2 regions of the Bacillus cihuensis genome follow, and region 1 is predicted to be linked to the other one. Evidence: riboswitches for the same ligand, from Rfam matches in the RefSeq annotation. Region 1 holds a riboswitch; the other holds the start of a gene.
The links. A riboswitch is a leader RNA that binds a small molecule or an ion and turns the genes downstream of it on or off. The one in region 1 is predicted to bind S-adenosylmethionine.
Positions count from the first base shown of each region.

Region 2: it holds a riboswitch for S-adenosylmethionine, as region 1 does, so the genes downstream of both, V179_RS0126400 (5-methyltetrahydropteroyltriglutamate--homocysteine S-methyltransferase) here and V179_RS0123760 (O-acetylhomoserine aminocarboxypropyltransferase/cysteine synthase family protein) in region 1, are expected to answer to the same signal.

Region 1 covers NZ_KI632498.1:398,940-403,133, forward strand. The annotation lists gene V179_RS0123735 (acyl-CoA dehydrogenase family protein) at 1-106, shown strand, start outside; gene V179_RS0123740 (arsenate reductase family protein) at 363-719, shown strand; gene gcvH (glycine cleavage system protein GcvH) at 791-1,174, shown strand; gene V179_RS0123750 (toprim domain-containing protein) at 1,453-1,809, shown strand; gene V179_RS0123755 (thioredoxin family protein) at 1,825-2,136, shown strand; SAM riboswitch class I at 2,324-2,431, shown strand; gene V179_RS0123760 (O-acetylhomoserine aminocarboxypropyltransferase/cysteine synthase family protein) at 2,537-3,850, shown strand.
Region 2 covers NZ_KI632502.1:17,234-21,427, reverse strand. The annotation lists SAM riboswitch class I at 358-468, opposite strand; gene V179_RS0126400 (5-methyltetrahydropteroyltriglutamate--homocysteine S-methyltransferase) at 481-1,599, opposite strand; SAM riboswitch class I at 1,724-1,832, opposite strand; gene V179_RS0126395 (YwqH-like family protein) at 2,103-2,459, opposite strand; gene V179_RS0126390 (hypothetical protein) at 3,034-4,194, shown strand, end outside.

The DNA of each region.
Region 1 (4,194 bases):
GCTTTCTTCTCTTCGCAAGTTAACTAGACATACACCCATCAATGTTATTGCCAAAAAGCGTGAAGCCTCTGTTAAATTAATTGAAGCAGGAAAATTTGTGTTATAGATTAAAAAATGAAATAAAGACTCTGAGAACTTGAGCGTCTTCACTGTTCAGGTATTCTGGGAGTCTTTTTGAATGAAGCGCATGGGGGTGGGGCGTGGGGCTTCGCAAAATTAACTTCGCACCTCCACCATTGTGATTAGGCGAATGTAGCATACTATATTATTTATCCTCCGTGGAAAATGATGGTGTTTTTTACGTCATGTTTATTTTGTATTACGACTAAAAAACGGGTATTCTATCAATAGGTGGTGAGAAAATGGCCTTAACATTTTATTGGTATCCAAAATGCGGAACTTGCCGTAAAGCTAAAAATTGGCTTGATGCACATGAACTTACATACAAAGACATCCATATCGCGGAAAATCCGCCTTCAAGTTCTGAATTGAAAGAGTTGTTCCGTAACAGTGGTCTGGAATTAAAGAAATTTTTTAACACAAGTGGTCAAAAGTATCGTGAAATGGGATTGAAGGATCGTTTGAAAGATGCTTCTGAACAAGAGATGCTAGAGTTATTAGCTTCAGACGGAATGTTAATAAAGCGTCCGATTGTTACAGACGGGAAAACGGTAACAGTCGGTTTTAAAGAAGAAGAATTTGAGAAGAATTGGATTTAAACACTTCCAAATTGGAAAATCTACTTTATACTATAAGAGTGATAGTACTACATACTTGGAGGGATTTACTAATGACAACACCAAAAGAACTACGTTACTCGGAAGAACATGAATGGGTTAAAACTGAAGGTGAAACGGTTCGTATCGGAATTACACACTTTGCGCAATCAGAGCTTGGTGATATCGTGTTTGTTGAGCTTCCAGAAGTAGGCGATGAAATTAAAGCGGACGAGCCATTCGGCAGCGTGGAATCTGTTAAAACAGTTTCTGAATTATATGCACCGATCAGCGGTAAAATCGTTGCAGTGAATGAAGATCTGAATGATAGCCCTGAGTTTGTCAACGAATCCCCTTATGAGAAGGCTTGGATGATCGTAGTCGAACCGTCTGACAACAGTGAAATTGAGAAATTAATGACAGCAGAGTCTTACGAAGCAATGATTAACGAAGGATAACGTGTTAAATGAGGAAGACTGCTGCGACGGTCTTCCTTGTTTTATCGGTCAATTATTGAAATTTCCTGTATGAAGGACATGGGGACGGGTCTTCGCAACCTTCTAATATAACCTACCTACTTAGCAGGTATACTTATTTAATTATAGAAAGTCCCGAAAATCCGTCTCCGCACCGCCGCCATTAGGATTAGGCGAGTAGCGTGCTACAGGATTGATCCTTCATGGTAATGGATGGCGCTTAACTTTTGTACATTGAATGAACTAAAAGATGGGTGATGATGTTGTTCGTGAAGCCTGAGGTTGAAAAAATTCTTATTGTCGAAGGTACTTCTGATAAGCGTCAAGTAAAAAAGATCTTGAATGAAGATATTGAGATTATCTGTACAAACGGGACAATCTCTTTAGTTCGATTGGATGAACTTGTGGAAGAGTTGGAAGACAAAGATGTTTATATCCTCGTAGACGCAGATGATTCTGGAGAAAAACTTAGGAAACAGCTGATGCGTGAATTGCCCAATGCATCCCATATTTATATAGATAAAATGTATCGTCAAGTGGCGGATGCCCCGCTAAAACATCTTTCAACTATGCTACTTTCAGCTAAAATAGATGTGAAAATGAAATTTTTAGAATAGAGGATAGGTATTACCATGCAAGAATGGAATGAAAGAGAATTAAATGACGCGATTCAACAAAAGGATACTTTTTGCTTATATTTGTATACCCCGATGTGTGGAACTTGTCAGGTCGCTTCAAAAATGCTAACTGTAGTGTTAGAGATGTATCCTAAATTAAAAAGCGGCAAGATGAATATGAACTATATTCCAGCCATCTCAATACAATATAAGATAGAAAGTGTCCCTTGTTTGTTGCTTATTAAAGAAGGACAATTGTTGGAGAAAATTTACGCATTCCAATCTGTCCCTTATTTGTATACTCTCTTAAAAAAGCTGGAATTGTAAAGAAGGCCCAACAACACTTCGTATCAATGACACGGTAAAAGTCGATGCGTGTGAGGTATGGGTCTTCTTAAGTTCCCATTTATCCGGCAGCAATATTTGACGTAGGGCAAAATAAAAATAAAGTTGACGAGCACTATAGGCCGTGATATATTAGTCCTAAGATTAATTTACCGAAAATTAAAATAATTTCTTATCAAGAGTGGTGGAGGAACTGGTCCTACGAAGCCCGGCAACCGGTATGTAATATCATACACGGTGCTAATTCCAGCAGAGTATTAGCTCTGGAAGATAAGAAGAGTTGATAAAAACCTCTTCTTAAAGAGGTTTTTTTTGATTCTCATCCACTTAGTTTGCCAGGGCGAAAAATAAGGAATAAATGACGAAAAGGGAGTGGATTTGCATGGGAGAAGAAAAAAACAATTATCGATTTGAGACATTAAGTGTACACGGTGGGCTTGAGGCTGACCCGACTACTGGAGCTAGATCATTACCAATTTATCAAAGTAATGCTTTTGCTTTTAAAAGCACAGAGCATGCAGCTAATTTGTTCGGTTTGAAAGAGAGTGGTTATATTTATTCAAGAATTCATAACCCAACCGTAACGACGTTCGAGGAGAGAGTAGCGTTATTAGAGGGGGGCATTGGTGCATTAGCAGTATCTAGTGGTATGGCTGCAATCACGTTAGCGATTATGAATATCGCAGGTGCGGGGGATGAAATTGTAGCTGCATCCACTTTGTATGGCGGTACATATAATTTATTTGCCAACACACTTCCGAAATATGGGATAAAGGTCCATTTTGTATCACCTGATAGTCCTGAAAACTTTAGAGAAGCGATTACTTCACGAACAAGAGCGGTATTTGCGGAAGTGATCGGGAATCCAAGTTTGCGTGTTTTTGATATTGAAGCAGTAGCAGATATTGCACATGAAGCAGGTGTTCCGCTCATTATCGATAGTACGTTTGCGACACCATATCTATGCAGACCGATTGATTTTGGCGCTGATATTATCGTTCATTCCGCAACAAAATGGTTACTGGGGAATGGCACGACAATGGGCGGAATCATTGTAGATGCAGGAAAGTTTAATTATAATTCACCGAATTTCCCAGGATTTACTGAACCAGATCCAAGCTATGACGGAATGGTGTATAGTGAAGCATGTGGCCCAGCTGCATTTATTACAAAAGCTCGTGTTCAACTGCTTAGAGATTTAGGGCCACAATTAAGCCCGCAGAGCGCATTTCAATTTGCGGTAGGATTGGAAACATTACATGTGAGAATGAAGGAACATATTTCGAATACGAAAATTATCATCGATTATCTACAAAATCATCCTGCGGTTTCTTGGGTCAACTATCCGGGTAATGAAGATCATCCTGATAAGAAATTGGCTGATAAATATTTACCAAAAGGAGCAGGATCCATTGTCACATTTGGCATTAAAGGTGGCAGAGAAGCGGGAGCAAAACTGATCGACTCTATTCGCCTTTGGTCTCATGTTGCGAACGTTGGGGATGCAAAAAGTTTAATCATCCATCCAGCAAGTACGACACACCAACAGCTTACTGCGAAAGAAATTGAGAAAGCTGGCGTAAGCGAAGATTTGGTACGTTTATCAGTGGGGATTGAGAACGCCCAAGACTTAATCGATGATCTTGAACAAGCAATCGAAAAAGCTACTGGCATCCATTCACTTACGGTAAAATAATTTTTTCCACTCTTAACGGGCAGTAAGATCCCAACCTTAAGATTCTAAGCATGCTAAAAGAAGATAGGTGGGATCAACTGCCTGTAAGGGTCCGATTGGATAGATACAATGAATCTTACCGATGCATGAGCGGAGATAAAGTTTGTGCCCATGATGTGTGTCACAAAGACGAAGACATGAGGACGCGGCGTACTGTCTCTGATTCATTGAATAGAGTTTGTACTGTCGAATGATCGAAGCAAGAGCGAAAATCTAAGCGACAGTAGAATAAGACTAACAATCATTGAGGGATGAAGAAAACCCTCAATGATTGAAGTTTCACTTTATATAAAAACGATTGTTGG
Region 2 (4,194 bases), on a different contig from region 1:
TCTCCTATTAATGTCTTATCCAACTTATAAAACCTCTATGGCGTTAAAACGCCGCCATTTATCACAACGACAATCCAGTAGCCTGCTACACTCGCCTAATCACAATGGTGGCGGTGCTAAGCCGGAATTTGAAGTACGTTCCATAATACAAATAAGATTACGTGCAAAGTAGATTGCTATATTAGTAAGTAGCGAAGCCCCGTCCCCATGTCCTTCATACAAAAGAGACCGTCCCATAGGGTTTTAGACCCCACATCTACTAAATATCCGTTTATATAACGTGTACATGACACAATAAACTGTGTATAGCATGTGAGATCATTGAGCCTTGGGACAGCCTGATTTGGCAAAGTATCCCTCTTATTTATCAAAGCATGCCGTTTTGCAGGAATTAGCACCTATTTAACTAGATTGTTAAAGGGTTGCCGGGTTTCGTAGGGCCAGTCCCTCCACCACTCTCTATAAGAGTTTATTTTATTGTTACTTCCAAACGTCTTGTGCAATATTCACAACGTGGCATACTTTTGCCCATTGTTCTTCTTCTGTCAGTACATTTCCTTCTTCTGTTGAAGCAAACCCGCATTGTGGACTCAAACAGATTTGATCTAATGGAACATATTTTGAAGCTTCTGCAATTCTTTCTTTAATCCGTTCAGGGTCTTCCAATTCGCCTTTTTTAGAAGTGATTAAGCCTAATACAACGTAAAGATCCGGTCGATTGATATGGCGTAACGGTTCAAAGCCACCTGAACGATCGTCATCAAATTCAAGGAAAAGACCGTCAAGATTTAATCCACCGAAGATCGTTTTAGAAGCATCCTCATAACCACCAGTGGATGAATACGTAGATCTGAAATTGCCTCGGCAAATGTGCATCGTAATGATCATATCATCCGGCTTATTTGCAATAGCCTCGTTGATTCCTCTTTGGAACAATTGTGCCAATGTAGCAGGATCAGACCCTCTATTAGCAATTTGTTCTCTCCCTTTTTCTGAAAAGAATAGGGACCAAGCTGTATCATCTAATTGCAGATAACGACAACCTGCATCATAAAGCGCCTGAATCACACCTTGGTAAGCAGCAATTAAATCATCATAAAATTCTTCGTGAGTGCGGTACACGTCTGTGTCAAGTGTTCCTCTGAAATAAAGCATATTGGGACTAGGTATTGCAAATTTTGCAACAGCATCGCCTGCAATACTATGAAGGAACTTATAATGGTCGATCATGTAATGATCGGAAAATGAGATTTTTCCAGTTACCTTAATGCCGTGTGCTCTCGTTTTAACGCCGTTAAATTGAATACCATCATTTGTTTCATGAAACAAAACGCCATCAAAACCTGAAAGAAAGTCTAAATGCCACCAAGCACGTCTAAATTCGCCATCAGTAACAGCGTTAAGACCAGCTTCTTTTTGCTTTTCAACTAACTTTATAATTTCCTCGTCCTCAATTTTACGTAATTCATCAGCGGTAATGTCACCGTTCTCCTTTTGTAACCGGGCCTGCTTAAGACGTTCTGGTCGTAAAAAGCTACCGACGTGATCGGCTTTAAATGGTGCATTCGTTACTAGTTCTTGTGCTGCTAACTCTGTCATGTTATTTCCTACTTTCTTTTATAGATTTTTCTTCAAGCATTTAATTAGTTCGAATTTTTCTCTTATAAACAAAAATAAAAGGGCCCTCAATAAGAAGAGGGCCCACGAAAATACGAGGACGATCTTCTTATCTTCTAGGCATGTTCTATACCTATTGGAATTAGCACCTTGCCGAAAACCGGCTGGTTGCTGAGACATCGTCGGGCCAATCCCTCCGTCTCTCTTGATAAGAATATGAATATGTAATTATTTGAAAAATCCGATTTATCCAACTTTATCATGCTGTAAAGGAAAAAACAAGTAGTTTTTTAACCGAGAAAGATTGGATCCGTTGAAATTTCACTTTATTTGAAGGAATAAAAGCTGGTAGAAGTGAGGTCTTCACGTCAAGATCCTGTTTGAGTTTTGGGTGAACTAGGTCTTCATTTTCAGTAAGGCGGATGCTAAACCTCGTCTATTTAATGATCAAAATAATATTGGGATTTTTAATTAGGAAATCATGTTTAACGTACCATTTTCTCTTCCCGTTCCGCTGCTTCAAGAGCGGCAATGGTCTGTTTGATTGAAATGATTTCTAATTGAATTTGTTGGATTTTCTCCGCTAACGTTGTAAATACGGAGCTGAATTGATTGTTACTTATGTCGCGATAGTTTGTTAACATTCCTACGGCTCTCGTATTATCAAAGGTATGGGCGAGTGCTGCATTCCAAGTGTTTGTAGAAAGCTCAGGTTCCGACACCAATCTTTCATGATGGATAAAATCCTGTTGGCAAGAATTCAATTCACTATTACAAATTTGGAGACGATGAAGTTGCTCTTCTTTCAATCTTAATAAACTATAATAATAAGCTAAAGACATCTATTGACCACCTCTTTTTTCCTTAGCGATTGAACGAATGAACGTATCTCAAGAAAACAAGTACTTTTACTATATCATGGAAAAACAGGGCTATATAATCAAAATGTATGATTTTCCGATATTTAGTAGTTGGGTCTTATTGACTATAGAGTAATTTGTGGATGGTTGTACGAAGGTGTGATTAAGTACAAATCTCGACATGTAATTCGTCATTCAATCATCTTTCAAGTAAGAAAATAAGCGGTTTTTTTATACATTTAATCAATCGATTGATTGATTACTTAAATATTCTCCCCCGATTCGACTATAATGCCAATAGAAGGAATGAACTGGAGGAGTTTTATATGATATATGCTATCGGCAAATTTTTACAAATTATTCTCAATCCATGTATAACTGAGCCGAGGAGATACGTGAGTTTTCGGCCCATTTAATCAATCGATTGATTATTGCATTGTCTGACTGAAGTTTCACTTTATCTCGACAATTCGGTTTTTTATTCCAATATCAGGAATTAATGTGTATAATTTTCTATAGTATAGTAGTGGAGTTTTAAAGAGAAAGGGGGCTTACTGTGACGGATTCTAATGAATACATCCCCTTTGAAAAGAAGCGGGAGATCTTTCAGGAAGAACTTAAGATCCTAAGAGAAAAACGATTGATTCCTAAATCTGATTACATAAGACTTAGCAGTGCATATGAACGGCATTATCACCAAGTGCGGCAGCAAGTAGCAATAATGGAAAAGCAACAGAAAAAAGATGAAACGGTTCAATCGAGCGAAATTCCAAATGAAGTTCCACATAACATTCAGCGAACTGAAGAGTTCGTGCAAAAACCAATTCAAGATTCATTACAAACACCAATGGCTAGCCCAAAACCAAGGCAAGTCATTCAACAGCAATCTGTTGTGAAACCTGTAAAATCAGTGGAGCAAATTCGAGAAAGAAATATAACACTTGTCTTGGTAATGGGTGTGATTCTGCTCTTGTTTGGCGGTCTTATATTAGCGACGTCAACGTGGGGAGCCTTGAATGCTGTTCTGAAAGTTTTCTGTATTAGCATGGTGTCAGTGTTTTTCTTTGGGATGGCTTTTATCGCCTTCAAACTAAAAATTAAGCAAACGGCCTTTGCCTTTTTAACGCTCGCAAGTCTATTCATTCCAATTACGATATTATCAGCTTCGTATTATCGGATATTTGGAGAATATTTATCGTTACAAGGTGATGGGAGAGGGTTATTAGGGTTGATTGGCGGAGTGATTTGTTTGGGGCTCTATTTTGTAATTGCTAAGCGTTTTGCTTCGAAATTATTCACTATTCTTTCATTGTTCACCTTTGCGTTAGCGGCATGCTTCGGCTTCACCTATGTGGCGCCAACTACAGAAACATTATTTATACTACTCATAATGTTTAACTTATTATTTTTATGGTATATGGATCGTTTGAAAAATCATCAACAATTGGCGTTATTCAAACCCTATTTATTTTACTTCATCCAATTCAAAATTATAGTCGAAGCGTTTGTTGTGTTTGTGCTAGCTTCAAGCACAGTATTTTATTCGTTTACTTTGCTCTTAGCATCACTGCAATTCCTACTGTTAACAATAAAATACAATCAAAAATATTATAATTTTGCCTTTAGTATTGTATTCAGCTACGGCTATATCCATCTTGTCTTGAACTCGGCTGTATTGAGTGATTTCACTTCTATTGCTTTTGCCGTACTTCCAATC